Regions from separate parts of the Anoxybacillus sp. MB8 genome, predicted to be linked through region 1. Evidence: predicted binding sites of a transcription regulator. Region 1 holds the regulator's gene; each other region holds the start of a gene.
What was found. The regulator Rex, encoded in region 1, represses fermentation and respiration genes when NADH is low (regulators of the CRP and FNR family bind a similar motif). The targets are predictions, from matches to a motif close to TTGTGAAATATTTCACAA.

Region 1 (5,188 bases):
TTTCGTTACAACAACTTTCGCTGCGCGACCGAGTGAAGCAATTGTTGTTGATTTCAATTCGCGACCTAACTCTTCTGTGATCACTTCACCACCTGTTAAAATCGCGATATCTTGAAGCATCGCTTTACGACGATCACCGAAGCCAGGCGCTTTTACTGCAACAGCTGTGAATGTACCGCGAAGCTTGTTCACAACTAATGTTGCAAGCGCTTCGCCTTCTACATCTTCAGCAATGATTAACAATGGCTTGCCTTGTTGAACAACTTGCTCTAATACAGGAAGAAGTTCTTGAATGCTTGAAACTTTTTTATCTGTAATTAAGATGTACGGATTTTCTAATACAGCTTCCATTTTATCAGAGTCTGTGATCATGTATGGAGATACATAACCGCGATCAAATTGCATACCTTCCACAACATCTAATTCTGTTGTGAAACCTTTAGACTCTTCTAATGTAATGACGCCGTCTTTACCAACGCGTTCCATTGCTTCTGCGATTAATTGACCAACTTCTTCGTCAGCCGCAGAAATCGCTGCAACTTGAGCGATTGAGTCTTTGCCTTCAATTGGTTTAGAGATCGCTTTTAATTCTTCTACTGCAACAGCAACAGCTTTTTCAATACCTTTGCGAATGCCCATTGGGTTCGCACCAGCTGTTACGTTTTTCAAACCTTCACGAATCATCGCTTGTGCTAATACAGTCGCTGTTGTTGTACCGTCACCAGCAACATCGTTTGTTTTGCTTGCTACTTCCGCAACAAGCTTCGCACCCATATTTTCAAACGGATCTTCTAATTCAATTTCTTTCGCGATTGTTACACCGTCATTTGTAATGAGTGGCGAACCAAATTTTTTCTCTAATACAACGTTACGACCTTTTGGACCTAATGTTACTTTGACTGCATCAGCTAATTTATCTACACCGCGTAACATCGCACGACGAGCTTCTTCGCTGAATTTAATTTCTTTTGCCATACATCTTACCCCCTTGATAATCATTTTTGTTAAGTATTTTTGTATGCTTTATATGTTATCAGGCGAACGATTAACCAATCACAGCTAAAATGTCGCTTTCACGTAAGATTAAGTACTCTTTTCCATCATATTTCACTTCTGTACCCGCATATTTTGAGAAGATGATGCGGTCACCAACGCTCACTTCTGGAGCTACACGCTCACCATTGTCAAGAACACGGCCTGAACCAACTGCAACAACTTTTCCTTCTTGTGGTTTTTCTTTCGCTGTGTCTGGTAAAACAATTCCGCTCGCTGTTTTTTCTTCAGTTTGAATTAATTCAATGACAATACGATCACCTAGTGGCTTCAACACGGCAAACGACCTCCTTAATTAGATTTTCGTTCCGTTATTAGCACTCATCATCATTGAGTGCTAACACACTTATTATATTAATGAACTTTTTTCAATTTTTCAAGTAGGAAGTTAAAAATTTTTCACTAAATCTTTCCCTTTTTCATTATGTCTTTCCTTTCGAAATTCATACAAAAAATATGGTAAAATGAAAAAGTACTCATTTTGTCAAAAGGGGTTGAACACGTGAAAAAGCAATATTGGTATGTCATTATTACATACATCGCCATGCAGTTATCTAGTTTAATTGGCGTTCCTTTGCTTGCACATAGCGGATTTGTTGACGCATCAAATAAAGAAGTCGCTCTATCCATTGCCTCAGGTTATTGGGCTGTCATTAGCTTCTCGATCGCTTTTCTTTTCGTTCTTTATTTCATGAGAGAAGATATGAAATATTCGTACGATCGCCATCAAGCATCTATCGGAACGTCAATTTTTTGGGGAATTGGCGGGTTCTTTCTTGCCCTTTTCGCTCAAGGCATCGCAGCAAATATTGAGATGCACGTATTTGGCGTCGAGATGGGGTCCGAAAATACGAGACGCATTGTTGAGATGGTGAAGCTAACACCAGCGCTTATGCTCGTCACTTCGATCGTCGGACCGATTTTAGAAGAAATCATTTTTCGAAAAATTATTTTTGGAACGCTGTATCAAAAATATAACTTTTTCTTATCAGCAACTGTCAGTTCCCTTTTATTTGCTGTCGTTCATTTAGAGTTTGAACATTTGCTTCTTTATGCAACGATGGGATTTGTATTTGCTTTCTTATATGTGAAAACAAAGCGTATTCTCGTCCCTATTGCAGCACATGTACTGATGAATACATTTGTCGTTGCTATTCAAACGTTATTTGCTGAAGAAATTGAAAAGATAATGAAAGAAGCAGAACAAATGCAATTCGTGATTTGGAGGCTGTTTTCATGAAGTCTGAGCCGTTGTTTTACTTTTTGATGGGCATTTTATTCACTTATTTTGCTGTTGATAGTGCTGACGATGGCATTTGGGACGTCACAACGATGCTATTTATTCTTATTGCTACATTAGATTTTGGCACCGCTATTCGTTCTTTATTGAAAAAAACCTCCCGCTCGTAAATGGGAGGTTTACTCATTTCCGTAATGTTTTAAAAAGTAAACAAGTGACTGCAATTCGACCGCTAAATCAATATGATGAACACGAATGTGTTCAGGTACATGCAGACGAGCAGGCGTGAAGTTTAAAATCCCTTTAATGCCTTTTTGGACAAGCCGATCGGTAATCGGTTGGGCAACTTGGGCTGGAACGGTTAAAATGGCTACCGTAATCCCACCTAGTTTTTCTTCCAATTCATCTAAATGATAAACAGGCACTCCTCCGACTTCCGTTCCTACTTTATCTGGATCTACATCGAATGCCATCACAATTTTCGTATTATTGTTTTTGCTAAAATTGTAATTTAAAAATGCCGTACCTAAATTACCGACACCGAACAACGCTACTTCTGTCGTTTCATCTTGATCCAACGTTTTTCTGAAAAACGACAGCAAATAATTTACATTATAACCGTATCCTTTTTTTCCAAGCGCACCAAAGTATGAAAAATCACGGCGAATCGTTGCTGAATCGACTTTTACGGCTTCACTTAACTCCGCTGAAGATACACGCTGCTTTCCTGATGCATGCAAGTTTTTCAAAAAACGATAATACAACGGTAGTCGCTTTGCGGTCGCCTGCGGAATTTTTGGTTGTTCATTATTCACGAGTCAATCCCCCACATTTCCTTTCACAAATAGTTAGCGCTTTCATTTTTCTCTCCTATACGTCTGAAAAGTTCTCCCCACTTTTAAACTATACACTATTTTTTTCATTCTGTCTTTCCTTTGTACCCTTTATTATTATTTTTGTCAAATTTGTTATTCGTACACTAGTGTTGCCGAACATCAAGAAAGTACGTTACACTATCAAAAGAAGATTGAGGTGAAAAATGATGATCATTTTACAAGTAAATCAACTATCCAAATCATATGGGGCGGAACAAGTTTTATCAGACATTAAGCTTGAAATACAAGAAAAAGACCGTATCGCGTTAGTTGGAAGAAATGGTGCAGGAAAATCGACATTATTAAAAATCATTGCCGGCCAATTGTCATATGACACAGGGGAAGTGATTAAACCGAAACACGTAACAATTGGCTACTTAGATCAATATACTGGTTTGCACGCCCATCGCTCCATTTGGGAAGAAATGCTCGATGTGTTTGCCCCGCTTCAACAAATGGAAAAACAATTGCGTGACCTAGAACAACAAATGAGCTTGCACGGTGCCGACTATGAGCGCTTACTTGAGCATTACGACCGTTTACAAATGGAATTTAAAGAAAAAGGTGGCTATCAATATGAAGCCGATATTCGTTCTGTGCTTCATGGCCTCCGCTTTTCTCAGTATGACTACACAACAAAAGTATCCACGTTAAGCGGTGGACAGCGAACGCGGCTAGCGCTCGGCAAACTGCTTCTAGCTAAACCAGATTTGTTGATTTTAGACGAACCAACAAATCATTTAGATATGGAAACATTGCAATGGCTTGAACAATATTTAAAAAATTATGATGGGGCCATTCTTATCGTCTCACACGATCGCTATTTTCTTGACCAAATCGTGACACAAGTGTATGAATTATCACGCACAAAAATAAAAAAATACGTTGGAAACTATACAAGTTATTTACAACAACGGGCGGAACAATTTGAACAACAATTGAAACTGTACGAAAAACAACAAGAAGAAATTTCAAAATTAAAAGATTTTATTCAACGAAATATTGCCCGTGCATCGACAACAAAGCGAGCTCAAAGCAGAAGAAAACAACTAGAAAAAATGAATATCATTGAAAAGCCGCTCGGTGATGAAAAATCGGCATCGTTTCGCTTCGAAATTGAACGCCCAAGCGGAAATGACGTATTAACAGCTACCAATTTAGCCATTGGTTATGATCAAATCATCGCAACAAACCTCTCATTTCGTGTCACTCGCGGTGATAGCATCGCACTTATTGGGCCAAATGGAATTGGAAAATCGACTCTTTTAAAAACGATCATTAAGCAACTCCCTGTAAAACATGGGGAACTACGCTACGGAACAAATGTACAAATTGGGTATTACGATCAAGAACAAGCTCAATTAACATCGAACAAACGTGTCATCGATGAACTATGGGATGAAGATCGATTAAAGACGGAAAAAGAAATTCGTACGATTCTCGGAAACTTTTTATTTTCTGGTGACGATGTATTGAAGCCAGTGCAAACATTAAGTGGCGGTGAAAAAGCCCGGCTCGCTCTCGCCAAACTAATGATGAAAAAAGCCAACGTATTAGTGTTAGACGAACCGACAAACCATTTAGATTTAGACAGCAAAGAAGTGCTAGAACAAGCGCTTATTGAATACCCAGGAACAATTATCTTCGTTTCTCACGACCGTTATTTTATTAACAAAATCGCAACAAAAATATACGAGTTATCCACAGACGGTCTCATTGAATATTTAGGGGACTACGATTATTACGTGGCGAAAAAAGCAGAGCTACTCGAACTTGGACAAATCGCTCAAGAGACGACAACGGACGAATCATCGTCACTAAAACGCTCATATGAAGAAGAAAAAGAACGAAAAAAATTAGAGAGACAACGAAAACGAAAAATAGAGCAGCTAGAAATAGAAATGGAACAACTCGAGCAACAAATTGCAACGTATGAACAACAATTATATGATCCTTCCTGCTACAACGACTATGAAAAAGCCCGAGATACACAAGCGAAAATTGAACAACTGAAACAAAA
Region 2 (5,188 bases), on a different contig from region 1:
ATATTCTACATTCGCCGAAGCAAACATGTCAAAGGGAGCCCCTTGTTTGATTTGTTCTGCTAGCTGACCACTCGAACCGAAAATGAACGTAACGTCTATCCCTGTTTTATTTGTAAACTGCTCTCCAATTTCTTTAAATGCATGAGTTAAATCTGCTGCTGCGGCAACTTTAATAGATGGTGCCGCATTTGGTTGAGCGGTGTGAGGATTACATGCCACTAATGACAAAATCATAATAAAAAACCATATTTTTTTCACTTTCGTCCCCCCACATATCAATAAAACCCACATATCAATAAAACCCACATATCAATAAAACCCACATATCAATAAAAGGGAATATCTATTATAGATATCCCCTTCTATTCTTCTAACATTTCACTTCTGCATTTTTTCTAGCATAATAATACCAGTTTAATGCAAGCGATACAACATAAAATGCGATAAAGAAGTAAAATGCTGTAATTGGTGTCCCTGTATTTTGAGCTGCCCAGCCGAATAGTTTCGGAATGAAGAATGAGCCATATGCGGCAAATGCTGCTGTAAAACCAAGAACAGGTGCCGCTTCTTTCGGCGGGAAGATAATCGGAATCATTTGGAATGTCGATCCTGATCCCATCCCTGCAGCAATAAATAAAATTAAGAAAGATACGATAAATCCGATAAAGTGTTTTTCCGTTGTAAAATACATGACTGCCGCAGCACCAAGACCCATGACGATTAAAACGTAGTTCGTGATACGCGCTCCACCTAACTTATCGGACAACCATCCCCCAACCGGACGGAATGCCGCTGCCAAAAACGCTCCTAAAAAGGCAAGCGATACGTGTTCTGGGAATTGTGATTTTAATAAAAGTGGAAACGCTGCCGCATATCCGATAAATGAGCCGAATGTCGCAACATATAACCATGTCATAATCCATGTATGTTTTCGTTTCACGATTACAAATTGTTCAGACACTGATTGTTTAGTGTTTGGTAAGTTATCCATACCGAAATACGCCAAAATAGTAAAGAACAAAATGGGAATAACCCAAATAAATGCCGCATTTTGTAACCAAACTTTTGAACCGTCTGCGAGTACTTGTGGTTCGCCACCAAGTGCTCCAAATACACCAATTGTTATAATAAGTGGTGTAACGAACTGAACGACAGATACACCCATATTCCCGAAACCAACATTAATACCAAGTGCTGTTCCTTTTTCTTTTTTCGGGAAGAAAAAGCTAATGTTAGCTGCTGAAGACGAAAGGTTTCCGCCACCAAGTCCACAGAGAGTTGCTAATAGTAACATGACCCAATACGGTGTATCTGGATTTTGTACCGCTAACCCAACACCAATAGCTGGGATGAGCAATATCCCTGTCGAGAAAATTGTCCAGTTTCTTCCTCCAAATTTTCCAATAGCAAATGTGTAAACGAAGCGTAGTGTTGCTCCAACAAGTCCTGGAACAGCAGCTAACGTAAACAATTGACTTTGTGTAAATTGAAAGCCAATGTCATTTAGTCTTGCTGCAACAATGGACCAAATTTGCCAAACGATAAATGCCAACATTAACGTTGGAACAGAGATCCAAAGATTTCGACGAGCATGTTTTTTCCCTTCTTTTTCCCAAAACACAGGATCTTCTGGGTTCCAATATGAACCGATGCGGCTTTTCCGTTCAACATGATCTGAAGCCGTTTTCAATGTTTGACTCATAATGATCGTCTCTCCTTTTTTGAAGTATGATTGTAAAAATAATTGCTGTACTTTTATCATAAAGAAAGAGTGTCAATAAGAATGTGATACGTATCACATATTTTCAAACGTTCATACAATGTTAAAAAATAATGTTTAAGCGATTGTTTTTCGCAATCGTCTCATGATAAACATTGCAACAAACATAGTTGCTGCTACCCACCAAAAGCCATATGAATACGAATTCGTCCATTGTTTAAACATACCTAAAATATTCGGTAAAAAGAAGCCTCCTAAACCGCCAGCAGCTCCAACGAAACCTGTTAATAGTCCAACCTCTTTAGGAAATATAGTTGGAATAACTTGAAATAGTGCACCATTTGCTGTACCGAAAAAAATAAGTGTAATAAATAAAAGAGTTAACGCAACATAAACAGGCGGGAGCATACCAACAACGGCTAACGTCACAGTAGCGCCTGTAAATAACCAAACGAGCAATTTCATTCCACCATATTTATCAGCTAAATAGCCACCAATTGGCCGAACAAAGCTTCCCGCAAATACGACAAGCGTCACAAAATCTCCTGCCGTCACTTTATCTACTCCGTATTGATCGAAAAAGAATAGTGTTAAATAGCTCGTCATTCCGACAAATCCACCAAAAGATAAGCTATAAAAAAAGCTAAACAACCACGTTTCCTTCATTTTCATCACGCGCGTATATTCCGATATTTTTGCTGGTTTTACCGCAGTCGGACATTCTTTTGCGAAGATGATAAATACAATAAAAGCAACAAAGAGAGGAATGAGCGCTAATCCAAATACACTATTCCAGCCATACGCTTCTGCAATGCGCGGGCCAAACAACATCGCCAAAACTGTTCCGCTATTTCCCGCACCTGCAATTCCCATCGCCAACCCTTGATGTTCTTTCGGGTACCAACGGCTTGCCAAAGGAAGAGCGACGGCAAAACTAGCCCCTGCAACGCCTAATAACAATCCAAGCGCATAAATTTGTGTCAATGTATCAGCAACAAGCCAACCCCATAAAAGAGGGATAGATGTCAAAGCCATTCCGATCATTCCCATTTTCTTACCACCGAATCGGTCTGCTAGTAGTCCCATTGGAATACGAAGCAATGCCCCTCCTAATACCGGGATCGCTACCATCATTCCTTTTTGTGCAGGTGTCAAGCCTAAGTCTTCCACAATAAACGTCCCTGTTGCCCCAAGAATTACCCAGATCATAAAACTAATATCAAAGTACAAAAAAGATGCGAGAAGTGTTAGTAAATGCCCCACTCGGAGAAACTGTTTGAATCGCTCCATTTCGATTTCCCCCTTCGTTTTATCATTTGACAATTTTATCGTAAAAAAATTTATCAATTGCTACTGTTATATTGTTCACAATTTTTGTTATGTTCACAAAACTTTCATACGTTCTTTCTTTTCACTTGCAACATGATGTAAATCACAATAAGATGAAAAAGAGGGGATGCCGGGTCCCCTCTTTACCTTACTTTTTTGCTGGAGGAGGCGGAGTTTGACCTGGAAAACTGTCTGTAATGGCATGATCTTTTTTCTTAAATGGATCCGCTTCATTATAGACAGCTTCCATCCGCTCCTCAATTTCTTTTTTCAGCTTATCTACGTCAATTCCTTTTTTCATTAACTCTTCTGTCGCAATTAAAATGGCTTGATTAGATTCATCAATGGACTTGCTCAACGTCGCCATCGTTCCTTGTGGATTATGGAATCCTGTTGAGTTTTCTGCAGCGACGATATCCCAATACCATTGACCTTTTCTTATATGTTCTTGGGCTGCTTTAATTTTTGATTCGTCTACTTTTGCTGTAATCATTTTATTCACATAATAATGCGCAAACACTGATACTTCTTCCGCTTTATGGAGCATTTCCATATGCGTCGTTTGAATTTCTTCTACACGCGTCTTTATCCATTCTTTTGATTTATCCGCGTGACATGTTAAACAAGATTGTTCAATCGTTTTTAATGGCGATGTCCAGTAATGGGACGTAATTTTCTTTTTGCCGTCTACCCGTTCATACGGCATATGGCAATCTGCACAAGACACCCCTGCTTTTCCGTGAGGTCCTTCAATCCATGTCTCAAACTCTGGATGTTGTGCTTTTAACATCGGTGTTCCTGACACGTTATGAATCCAGTCTTTTTCAAATCCTTGCTGTTTACCAATCTCCTCATAATACGCATACATTTCTTCAGGTTTAAATCCTTTTGCCCATGGGAATGTTACTTTTGATTTCGATGGCTCAAAATAGTACTCTACATGGCATTGCGCACATACATATGAGCGCATTTCGTTTTTCGTTGCTTTCGTGACATCGACACCACGAGTTTTCATTGCTTCAATAAAACTTGGACGTGTAATTCGTAAATCCATCGTTTGTGGGTCGTGGCAATCGGAACAACCAATTGGGGAATGTCCCATGGCCTCTGCCTTCGGCCAAATGACTTGATTAAAGTTTGCCCCCCAATAATTATCGCCCATTTCTTCAATTAATTTTGGTACAGCTGTACTTTTACAAGTTAAGCACGATCCGACTGATTTGTCGGTAATCCGTTTAATATTGCGTACATCTTCTGTTGCATACACGTGACCACGATCTTCGTTGTATTCTGTCGCAAAACCAAATCCATTAAATAAAATTGGTAAATACGGCTCTTTATCATGTTCAAACTTGCTACGTTTGACAGATCCGTTATATTTCGTATCTTCTTCTTGTTTGTTTTTCATATAACTTTCATAATGTAACGGAAACAAATCTTTAAATGCTTCGTTGCGATATTCATCTTTCGCAAGTCCTGTGCTTTTGCTTTGTTTGGCCGCTTCCTCTGTTTGACTACAACCAACAAGGATAAGAAGAAGCGACCCAAGAAGCATGAAAGCCCGTTTCATCACCTTAAAACCCTCCTTTTCTATTTAATAATGTTCCCGAAGGCAATTGTTCATCAAATTCTTTTGTTTTAAATGTCGCCTTTCCATGTGGGACGTCGCGATGACAGCTAAAACAGTTTTCTTTTGCGTCATGCGAGACGTTTTGAATCGTTGCTTCGTGACAACTTATGCAATTTTTATTAATGACATCTTTTGAAGCTGTTGTTGCATGAAGCACTTTCGGTATTTTTTCAGAACCTAACGTGTTAAAGTAAACGTGTGTCATGCCTGCTTTTGCCTTAAAAACAAGCTTATTTACTACGCTATCGTGTGGCAAGTGACAATCGTTACATGCTACATTTGCGTGCGTCGATGCCGCAAACGAATCATGCGCTTCATTCATGATGTGACAGTTGCTACAAAATTGCGCCGAGTCTGTATAACTCAACGTTTCTGCAGTCGCCACTGTGCCAACAATTCCAACAAATAGGAAGACGATAACGAGCACCTTTTTATCAAGACTGAACAGCTTCTTCCACATGCTCTCACCTCCTTTCTCCTTCCATGATGATCTATGACAACGCTCCAAA
Region 3 (5,188 bases), on a different contig from region 1:
GCTTGTGCATAAAGCAGAAATCGATTTTTCTTTTCATCCAAAAAATGTACAGCATAGAGCAAAACCATTAAAATTGGAAAGAAAAGAGAAATACCTCCAGAATATAAACGTAAAAATATCTCAATATATCTGTAAAAAACATATTGATCTTTAATCACGAAAAAATACGCGATAGGAAAAAGTACAACCGAAGTCCATATGATCACATTTCGTTTATTTAACATTCGTTTCAACTCAACACGTACTTGTTCTTGCAAAACAATCCTCCTCCCTCTCTTCGATGGAAAGCAGGGAAACGATCTTCCCTGCTTTTAGTTGCTGCGCCATTCACCTTTCACTCGTACATCAACAACCTCATTGAAATCTGTACTAAACTCCACTCTCGTACTTGCACCTTTTTTGATCGAATTAGGTAGTTTAAACGGTCCACCAACAGTAGCTACCCGCACCCAACTACCTGTTCCACCATCATATGAATGAGCTCTTGCATCAATCGCTTTTCCTAAGGTAGACACTTTCAAATCTACCGATTCTCCGCTTTTAGATTTTTCTTGTTGTGGAGTAAATGCATTTCCATTAAATTTCGGAACAATAACGTCATACCCCTCGTAGTTTGTTCCAGCATGAGCTACGACTCCAATAGAAACTAACGCCATCGAAAAGACAATAGCAAACATTTTCTTCTTCAATTTTATCGCTCCTTCTTCCCCTAATTTTGTACGTCACCGATCGGTTCACTGCTAATTATAAAAAAAAAAAGAAAACATGTATATCCGTATTTTCCGCAATATTCCTTATGAAAGGTTATAAATTCAAGATATGAAAAAGGAGCGTTCCAAAAGTAACGGAACGCTCCCCCCTGTTATTCATAATGGAAAAACTTTTTAGTTCTTACACTCCCTTATACGCTTGGCGATAAATGTCGGCAAGGTCGCTGACTAATGGCAATTTTGGATTAGCTGTTGTACATTGATCTTCGAAAGCTAATTCAGCGAGTTGGTCAACTTTGCTTTCGAATGCTTCTTTGCTGACGCCTGTTGCCGCGATGCTTAATGGCATATCAAGTTCTTTTGCAAGCTTAATGATCGCTTGAACGAGGCTTTCTACTCCTTCTTCTGTCGTTCTTGCTGGCAAGCCGAGCAAGCGCGCAATTTGAGCATAACGTTCGTCAGCTACGAAATGTTCGTACTTCGGAAACGCTGTAAATTTCTTCGGTTTTTGCGCGTTGTAACGAATGACATGCGGCATTAAAATCGTATTTGCACGTCCGTGCGGAATATGGAATTCTGCCCCAAGTTTATGCGCTAAACTATGGTTAATGCCTAAGAATGCGTTCGCAAATGCCATACCAGCAATGGTTGATGCGTTGTGCATTTTTTCGCGCGCTACTTCATCGTTGCCGTTTTTGTATGCGCGTGGCAAGTATTCAAAAACGAGCTGAATTGCTTTTAGCGCTAATCCGTCTGTATAGTCGTTCGCCATGTTCGATACGTACGCCTCAATGGCATGTGTTAATACGTCCATACCTGTATCCGCTGTAATATGTTTTGGCATCGTCATAACAAATTGCGGGTCAACGATGGCGACATCTGGTGTTAACTCATAATCAGCAAGCGGATATTTGACGTTATTTTTCTTATCTGTAATGACCGCAAACGATGTCACTTCTGAACCTGTACCAGACGTTGTTGGAATCGCGACAAATTGCGCTTTTTGACCGAGTTTTGGATATTTAAATACACGCTTACGAATATCTAAAAACTTCTGTTTTAACCCATTGAAGTCTGTATTCGGATGTTCATAGAACAACCACATCGCTTTCGCCGCATCCATCGCCGAACCACCGCCAAGAGCAATGATGACGTCTGGTTGGAACGCATGCATCATATCGGCACCTTTCATGACGGTTTCAATCGATGGATCTGGCTCAACTTCTGAGAAAATTTCGCAATGCACATAATCTGGGCGTTTGCGTAAATAGTACAACACTTTATCAACATAGCCGAGCTTCACCATGCCTGGGTCTGTAACGATAAAGGCACGTGAGATGTTTGGCATTTTCGCTAAATATTGTGTCGCATGTTTTTCAAAATAAATTTTTGGCGGAACTTTAAACCATTGCATGTTTACATTCCTTCTCGCTAATTTTTTAATGTTAATTAAATGTGTCGCCCCAACGTTTGTCGAAACAGAGTTGCCACCGAATGTGCCGCAACCGAGCGTCAATGACGGAATGTATGCGTTGTAAATATCACCGATCGCTCCTTGTGAAGATGGGGCATTCGAAATGATCCGTCCTGCTTTCATTCGCTTACCGAATTCAAGAATGACTTCTTGATTTTCTGAATGAATGACAGCCGAGTGGCCAAGTCCACCGAATTCAAGCATTTCTTCTGCTCGTTTTAAACCTTCTTCTGTACTATTCACCTTATAGCACGCCAATACCGGGCTTAATTTTTCACGAGAAAGCGGCTCTTGCGGACCAACGCTTTTTAGTTCTGCTACAAGAATTTTCGTATCAACAGGTACATCAACGCCTGCCATTTTCGCAATTTCATATGCTGGTTTACCGACGATATTCGGATTGACTGCGCACGTATTCTCATTAATGACAAGCTTTTCAACTTTTTTCTTTTCTTCTTCATTTAAGAAGTAACATTTGTTTGCGATCATCTCATTTTTCACGGCATCATAAATTTCTTTATCAATAATAACCGCTTGTTCAGACGCACAAATCATACCGTTGTCAAACGTTTTTGATAGAATGAGATCGTTCACGGCACGTTTTATATTTGCAGTTTTCTCAATATAGCAAGGCACGTTACCAGGTCCAACCCCTAATGCTGGCTTTCCTGAGCTATATGCCGCTTTAACCATGCCTGCTCCACCTGTCGCAAGAATAAGCGAAACGCCAGGATGATGCATTAATTGTTGAGTCGCTTCAACAGAAGGCGTTTCGATCCATTGAATACAATGTTCTGGCGCGCCAGCTGCAATGGCTGCATCGCGTAAAATACGTGCTGCTTCACTGCTACATTTTTGCGCAGATGGGTGGAACGCAAAAATGATTGGGTTGCGCGTTTTGATTGAAATAAGCGCCTTAAACATCGTTGTTGATGTTGGGTTTGTTACCGGTGTAACCCCAGCGATCACCCCAACAGGCTCGGCAATTTCAATGATGCCTTCTTGTTCATTTTCGCGGATGACGCCAACCGTTTTATCGTATTTAATGTTATGGTAAATGTATTCTGTCGCAAAAATGTTTTTAATAATTTTATCTTCATACACGCCACGTTTTGTTTCTTCAATCGCTAATTTTGCTAAATACATATGTTTATCAAGCCCAGCTAACGCCATTTGTTTGACGATATGATCGATCGTTTCTTGATCGTAATCGCGAAACGCTTTTAACGCCTTTTGCGCATTAGCCACAAGCGTATCAATCATTTTTGTAACTTCTTTCTTTTGGTCTAATACTTTTTCATCAATAGCCATATAAGACCCTCCTATATTGTTCTTGTGAAACTTTTCACAAGATAATTAAAAAAAATAAAATGTGATTGTTTTCACATTTACATTATAACGAAAGGAATCACTTTCGTGTGTGTCAACTTTGTGAAATGTTGAGCAATTATTTTTAGAAGAGAACCGTCTTTTGTTAAAAAAGACGGTTACTCACACACTGGATTGCGTGGGATTTTCGTAAACGAAATATCGTTGTACATGCGCGTATTTCGTTTCACAATGACAACATAGTTTACTGTCCATATATAAGAAGGAATTTCTTGATCATCTTCAAACATCATCGCTTCAAATTCATCGCCAATCATTTCTTCAAATATCTCTAGTGTATATGTTTCCGCATCTGTTGAAAAGTTTCTCCATTCGCATACAAGCATCTTCTGTCACCTCAACTTTTCTTTTGTTACCATCATTGTAACATTCTTTTGTCGATTATAGTTTGTGAAATATTGAACAAATCATGAATATTATTTATTCGTCATATATGCTTGTTTTGGGTGATTTGGTTGTTCTGGATACTTTAAGCGCATTTTTCCTTCTGCTAATAACTTTCCTAAATAGTTGTTTCGTAAACCGTCTGGCGTCCGATCTAGTAAATACGCTAATTGTTTTAACATTAACGGTCGATGAGCGCATAGTTGCAAAATGATTTCTTCCATTTTGGTCGGTGCAAGCCTTTTTTTCTTACGTGCAATTTCAGCAATGTTCCATAACTCCTGATCGACATTTATTTCTTCTTCCTCATCCACTTTATTTACGGAGTCGGATGGGATATTTACGGAGTTTTCTTCTTTATTTATGGAGTTGTCCTCGTTATTTATGAAGTTAAGCCCTTTATTTAAGGAGTAAACTTCACTATTTAAGGAGTCTGGTTCGTTATTTACGGACTTAATCTCGTTATTAACGGAGTTTTGCTCGATATTATAGGAGTTTTCTTCTTTATTTACGGAGTCCGACAATGGCACATCGTCCGTCCAATCACTTACTGCCTCGATCTCCTCTATATGTTCATGTCTTTCTGAGAAGGACACAATAGGCAATGTAACGACCGTTCGTTTTTGAAAATCATATTGCTCGACAGCGAGTTGTTGTGAGCAAATCGTCTCTATTGTTTTTAAACCGACTCCAGCACGTTTACAAAACTGAATGTAAATAAACATTTTAAACATATTCGGATTGCGCAAATGGCTAATCCCGCCGCTATATGCTTGTTCTAAAGGAATGCCGAAAAGCCCTGGATTAGAAAATTGTATATATGATTGCTGCCGTTCAACAATAATGCCTCCATCGCCATTATAATCGGCATGGACAATCGCGTTGATAAGCGCTTCATGCACCGCTTCTTTTTCAAATGTAGATACATCTTTGAGCTCGTTCATCACTTTAAAATAAAAATCATAAATATTTCCCGACCACGTTCCGTCTTGTGAAGTAAAGCGGTTTGTCCAATGCACCGCATGATCATCATATTCGCGATATTCTAAAAAGTATTGTGGTAAAACTTCTGTAATCATTCGCTCTTCACTAAACATAAGGAGCCCTGCTAATGTGAGCCCTTCTTTGTTTGTATCTCGTATTTTTCCCCATGCCCCAATTTTATATAAAAAATCTTTCGTTTCTAACCCGTTCCACGGATGGTTTGGCTTTGCTTTTGCAAATTGCTCGC
Region 4 (5,188 bases), on a different contig from region 1:
AAAAGTATGTTTGTCAACAATCGTAGCCGGAATGATTCCGACTACGATTGAAGATGTTCTTTCATAAATTGTGGGAGACGGAAGCATTGGTTTAATACATCCGCATTTGCGTATTTCGTTTGTTTTGAGAATGTGTTGAGTCGCTCAAATGAAATAGGTTGTTTACCACCGAGCGTAAAGCTCCATAGCCCGCCAGGATATGTTGGAACAGTAGCTGTATATACGTGTACATGCGGGAATAAATGACGAATATTTGTATATGTTTGTTTCAATACGTCCATATGAAAAATAGGGGATTGGCTTTGACAAACCATCATCCCATCTTCTTTGAGTGCTTCATGCACACTTTTGTAAAAATCGTATTCAAATAATACTTGTGCAGGGCCGATCGGGTCGGACGAGTCAATAATAATGACATCATACGTATTCACGCGATCGTTCACAAATTGAACCCCATCTTTATATATATATTGCACACGCGGATCCGAAAGATTTCCAGATACTTCAGGTAAATGCTCTTTACATGCTTGAACAACAAGTTCATCAATTTCGACAAGATGTATTTCTTCTACCTCTTCATATTTCGCCACTTCACGAGCTGCGCCACAATCGCCCCCGCCAATAATTAAAACTTTTTTCGGCGACGGATGAAGAGAAAGAGGAACATGTGCAATCATCTCGTTATAAATATGACCATCAATGGAAGTTGTTTGTACAACTCCGTCAAGTACGAGCATTCTTCCGAAGTCGTATGAGTCTAAAACCATCACATGTTGAAATGGTGAACGTTCTGAGTAAATGATTTCTTTAATGCGATAACTAATTTTTAAATTTTCACGTTCATCTTCTGTTAACCACAACTCACCGTTTTGTTCCTTTATGTAGTTCATAGCTTCCTCCTCTAACAACGTATTTTACACCTTTTTTATATTAATATATTTCTGTATAGATTTGCAAAGGGTGAGAACAATATGTGCAAAAATTGCAATAGTCTTTTTGTTCGCAATCGTTTACAAAAATAAAGTGTTGACAGTTCTTTTAACATTTACATAAATTCGTTGAAAAACGTAAGGAAGAGGAGTAGGATAAAGTGTGAAAAACATCACAAAAATAGAAAGAGAAGTGAGGAAATGATGGATGCTTTACAAACATGTAAAGAGCTCGCATTAAAGAAGCGATCTATTTTGCAAAAATCACTGCTTCAATACATGATTCGTGCTGCTTTAGCAGGTGTATATATCGGTTTTGCTCTTGTTCTTTGTGTTCGGGTTGGTCAATACTTTTACGAAACACATTCACCAGCCACTTATTTAGTAAGCGGCATTTTCTTCGGGATTGCTCTTGTACTGATCATGTATGGTGGGGCAGAATTGTTTACAGGAAATACGATGTACTTTACCGTTAGTACCCTGCAAAAAGAAACGACGATTGGAGACACCCTTCGTAACTGGGTCGCATGTTATAGCGGGAATTTGCTCGGTGCTATTTTCTTTGCTTTTTTAATCGCACAGTCAGGGATTTTTCATGATCTTCCGATGGATCATTTACTATTTGCGATTGCATTGAAAAAAATGCATGCAACAACGTTACAACTGTTTGTGAAAGGGATTTTGTGTAACTGGCTCGTTTGTTTAGCTATTTTTATTCCGATGCAAATGAAAGAAGATATCGCAAAAATGTTCGCCATGATTTTAATCGTTTTCGTCTTTTTTGCTTCTGGATATGAACACTCGATCGCAAATTTTGTTATTTTCTCCCTTGCATTAGCTGTTCAACATCCTGATACGATTCATGTGGCAGGAATGGTTCATAACATCATACCTGTAACGCTCGGTAATATTGTCGGTGGTTCATTATTTATGGGCGCGTTATACACGTACCTTTCATCTTCCGTCAAACAGCCTGCTCCTATATGGAAAGGAGCTTTTGGAATACGAAAAATAATGAATAAGTAAGAAAATAGTAGTCGAGATATGTTCTCGACTATTTGTTTATTTGTTATAATAATGGCTATTATTTATTTCATCGTTTTATAGGGGGGTTATGATGTATTTTCAACAAAAACATGCGCAAAAGTTTATGGACAAATATAAACATCGGGCACGCTTGCTTATTTCATGTCCGGATCAACCGGGAATTGTTGCAGCGGTTACAACTTTTTTGTATGAACAAGGAGCCAATATTGTTGAGTCTAGTCAATATTCGACAGACCCTGAAGGCGGTACATTTTTTTTACGAATTGAGTTTGATGCTCCGAATATATCGGAACGAAAAGAGGAGATGGAGAGAAAGTTCGCAACGATTGCACAACGTTTTTCAATGAAATGGCGATTGAGTCTACATACGCATATAAAAAAGGTAGCGATATTCGTTTCAAAAGAAGAACATTGCTTATTAGAGTTATTGTGGGAATGGCAAGCGGGTGAATTGCTTGCAGATTTCGTCCTCGTCATCAGCAACCATGAACAAATGAGAGAAACGGTAGAGTCATTCGGTATCCCGTACTACTACATACCAGTGACAAAAGAAACAAAACAAGAAGCAGAAGAAAAACAAATACAATTGTTAAAGGAACATGATATTGATGTCATTGTGCTTGCTCGTTATATGCAAATTTTATCATCTCGTTTTGTCGCAACGTTTCCAATGCAAATTATTAATATTCACCATTCGTTTTTACCGGCGTTTATTGGTGCGCGACCATACGAGCAAGCTTATCGACGTGGAGTGAAACTCATCGGCGCCACTTCTCATTATGTAACAGATGATTTAGATGAAGGGCCAATTATTGAACAAGATGTGGAACGAGTCGATCATAAACATCATGTAGAAGACTTAAAACGAATTGGGCGCATGATCGAAAAAACAGTCCTCGTTCGCGCATTAAAGTGGCATTTAGAAGATCGTGTCATCGTTCATGAAAATAAAACAATTGTATTCAAATAAAGAAGAGGAGCTACTCTTCTTCTTTTTTTTGTAAAAAATTGATATGATAAAACTATGTTCTAAATAAAAACTGAATAAAAATAAAAATGTTCAATTATAATGGAAGTATAGAAGGATTTTTCTTTTGAGTAAAGAATGTGTCATATGAGAGGAGGAGGAAAAGATGAGCGAAAAAAGAAAACCGAGCGGATTTTTATTAAAGCAACGCGCATTTTTAAAGCTGTATTTAATTACTTTAACCGAACAAGAACGATTGTATGGACTGAAATTACTAGACGTGCTTCGTGAAGAATTTCAGCCGTTTGGATACCGTCCGAATCATTCAGAAGTATACAAAGCACTACACGATTTAATTGAGGATGGGATTTTAGAACAAGTAAAAAAGAAAAAAGAGGGGATGAAGTATCAAGAAGTTGTTTATTACCGTTTTACTGAGGAAGGATATAAAAAAGCCCAGTTATATAAGCGGCAATTAAAAACAGAATTAGATCGTTGTGAAGCGCTTATTCGTAAAGCAATTAAAGATAATTTTAGTTGACAATAAGATCATATTTCATTTAATATACTGATAAGGGTATATAGAAAAAGGAGATTGATAAATATGACATACGATAACCAAGTGAAAAACAGATTAAAACGAATTGAAGGACAAGTTCGTGGTGTGCTCAAAATGATGGATGAGCAAAAAGATTGTAAAGAAGTAGTTGCCCAATTATCTGCTATTCGTAGCGCTGTCGATCGTGCCATTGCGGTTGTTGTAAGTGCTAATTTGGAGCGTTGCATTCGCAAAGATATCGAAACAGGATCATTAGAAAGTGAAAAACTGATTCAAGAAGCGGTTGAGCTACTCGTCAAAAGTCGATAATGCCGAGTGGCTCCTTTTTTATTGTTTGTTAACATAATATAATTATGTTAAACATTTTGTTCGTTTGTACAAATGAGTACATTTTTTGTACAATACGTACGTATGAAAACATAGAAAGGGTTGACATCATGATGTATACACAATCATTTTCACTTCCTGAAACGATTCAGACGATGATAGAAGAAAGAAGAGAAATGTTTAAACATGACATCCCCGAACGAATTGAGGCTACTGCATACACACCAGCTCATGAGTCCATTTTATACGACGCAATTATCGCTTTAGCGTTAGGGAAAAATGTGTTATTAAAAGGCCCGACAGGTTCGGGAAAGACAAAATTAGCAGAAACATTATCAGCTTTTTTTGGACAGCCTATGCATAGTATTAACTGTTCAATTGATTTAGATGCCGAGGCGATGCTCGGATTTAAAACGATTCAACAAATAAACGGACAAGCATCGATCGAATTTATACCGGGACCGGTCATTCAAGCGATGATAAAAGGGCATTTATTATATATTGATGAAATTAATATGGCTAAGCCAGAGACGCTTCCTATTTTAAACGGGGTGCTCGATTATCGAAAAACGATTACAAATCCGTTTACTGCTGAAGTCGTAAAGGCAAAACCGACATTTGGTGTCATTGCAGCCATTAACGAAGGATATGTTGGGACAGTTCCGTTAAATGAAGCGTTAAAAAACCGTTTTGTTGTCATTGATGTACCGTACGTTCAAGGGGAGGCGTTAAAAAGTATTTTGAAACAGCAAACAAAGCTAACAAATGAAACGTTATTAGATCGTTTTGTGACATTGTCAGCTGATTTAATTGTTCAAGTGAAGCAAGGATATGTATCAGAAGAAGCGGCTTCCATTCGGGCATTAATCGATGCTTGTGATTTAGCGGTGTACATTCCGCCACAACGAGCGATTGAGAGGGCGATCGTTGAAAAATTAGAAGATGATCGTGAAAAAGCTGCGGTGCGTAACTTAGCAGAAACGTTGTTTGATGAATGAGGGTGGCTGAATGAATCGTTTTATTATGTTTAATGATAAAAAAGTCGATTCTTTTTTGTTTATGGAATTATCGGATTTAGTAAAAGCATTAACAAAAGATGAGCAAATGGAGCTCGAATTTGGCTATCAGTCGTACCTTGATCGACAACATAAAAAAGTAGTTGTTAGTCATTTTTGGGATAACCGACCAAAAGAGCAGTACGTATATGGATTAAAAAGCGATGTATTTTTGCGCACGATCGGAAATTTTTATCATACAAGCGATGAACATATTATTTCATTTCTTAATCAAGTGAAAGCCTATTCTATTCGAAATTTCGCTAAACAACTATTTATGTTGCTTGAAGATCTTCGTTTAGAA

Region 2: EKC99_RS00530 (NarK family nitrate/nitrite MFS transporter) is a predicted target of Rex. The motif match lies at 1,784-1,801, and genes of this name have one in related genera.
Region 3: adhE (bifunctional acetaldehyde-CoA/alcohol dehydrogenase) is a predicted target of Rex. The motif match lies at 3,518-3,535, and genes of this name have one in related genera.
Region 4: EKC99_RS12600 (formate/nitrite transporter family protein) is a predicted target of Rex. The motif match lies at 1,091-1,108, and genes of this name have one in related genera.

Annotation. Positions count from the first base shown of each region.
Region 1 covers NZ_RXXX01000059.1:258-5,445, reverse strand. Annotated here, with positions in the region: gene groL (chaperonin GroEL) at 1-975, opposite strand, end outside; gene groES (co-chaperone GroES) at 1,046-1,330, opposite strand; gene EKC99_RS14180 (CPBP family intramembrane glutamic endopeptidase) at 1,556-2,293, shown strand; gene EKC99_RS14175 (YdiK family protein) at 2,290-2,463, shown strand; gene EKC99_RS14170 (redox-sensing transcriptional repressor Rex) at 2,473-3,108, opposite strand; gene EKC99_RS14165 (ABC-F family ATP-binding cassette domain-containing protein) at 3,336-5,188, shown strand, end outside.
Region 2 covers NZ_RXXX01000001.1:86,401-91,588, forward strand. Annotated here, with positions in the region: gene modA (molybdate ABC transporter substrate-binding protein) at 1-258, opposite strand, end outside; gene EKC99_RS00530 (NarK family nitrate/nitrite MFS transporter) at 371-1,702, opposite strand; gene EKC99_RS00535 (nitrate/nitrite transporter) at 1,838-3,010, opposite strand; gene EKC99_RS00540 (ammonia-forming cytochrome c nitrite reductase subunit c552) at 3,198-4,622, opposite strand; gene EKC99_RS00545 (NapC/NirT family cytochrome c) at 4,624-5,139, opposite strand.
Region 3 covers NZ_RXXX01000009.1:16,181-21,368, forward strand. Annotated here, with positions in the region: gene EKC99_RS05135 (hypothetical protein) at 312-689, opposite strand; gene adhE (bifunctional acetaldehyde-CoA/alcohol dehydrogenase) at 892-3,495, opposite strand; gene EKC99_RS05145 (hypothetical protein) at 3,672-3,899, opposite strand; gene EKC99_RS05150 (ATP-binding protein) at 3,990-5,188, opposite strand, start outside.
Region 4 covers NZ_RXXX01000041.1:12,390-17,577, reverse strand. Annotated here, with positions in the region: gene speE (polyamine aminopropyltransferase) at 42-890, opposite strand; gene EKC99_RS12600 (formate/nitrite transporter family protein) at 1,134-1,955, shown strand; gene purU (formyltetrahydrofolate deformylase) at 2,047-2,946, shown strand; gene EKC99_RS12590 (replication termination protein) at 3,110-3,484, shown strand; gene EKC99_RS12585 (metal-sensitive transcriptional regulator) at 3,548-3,811, shown strand; gene EKC99_RS12580 (AAA family ATPase) at 4,006-4,827, shown strand; gene EKC99_RS12575 (vWA domain-containing protein) at 4,838-5,188, shown strand, end outside.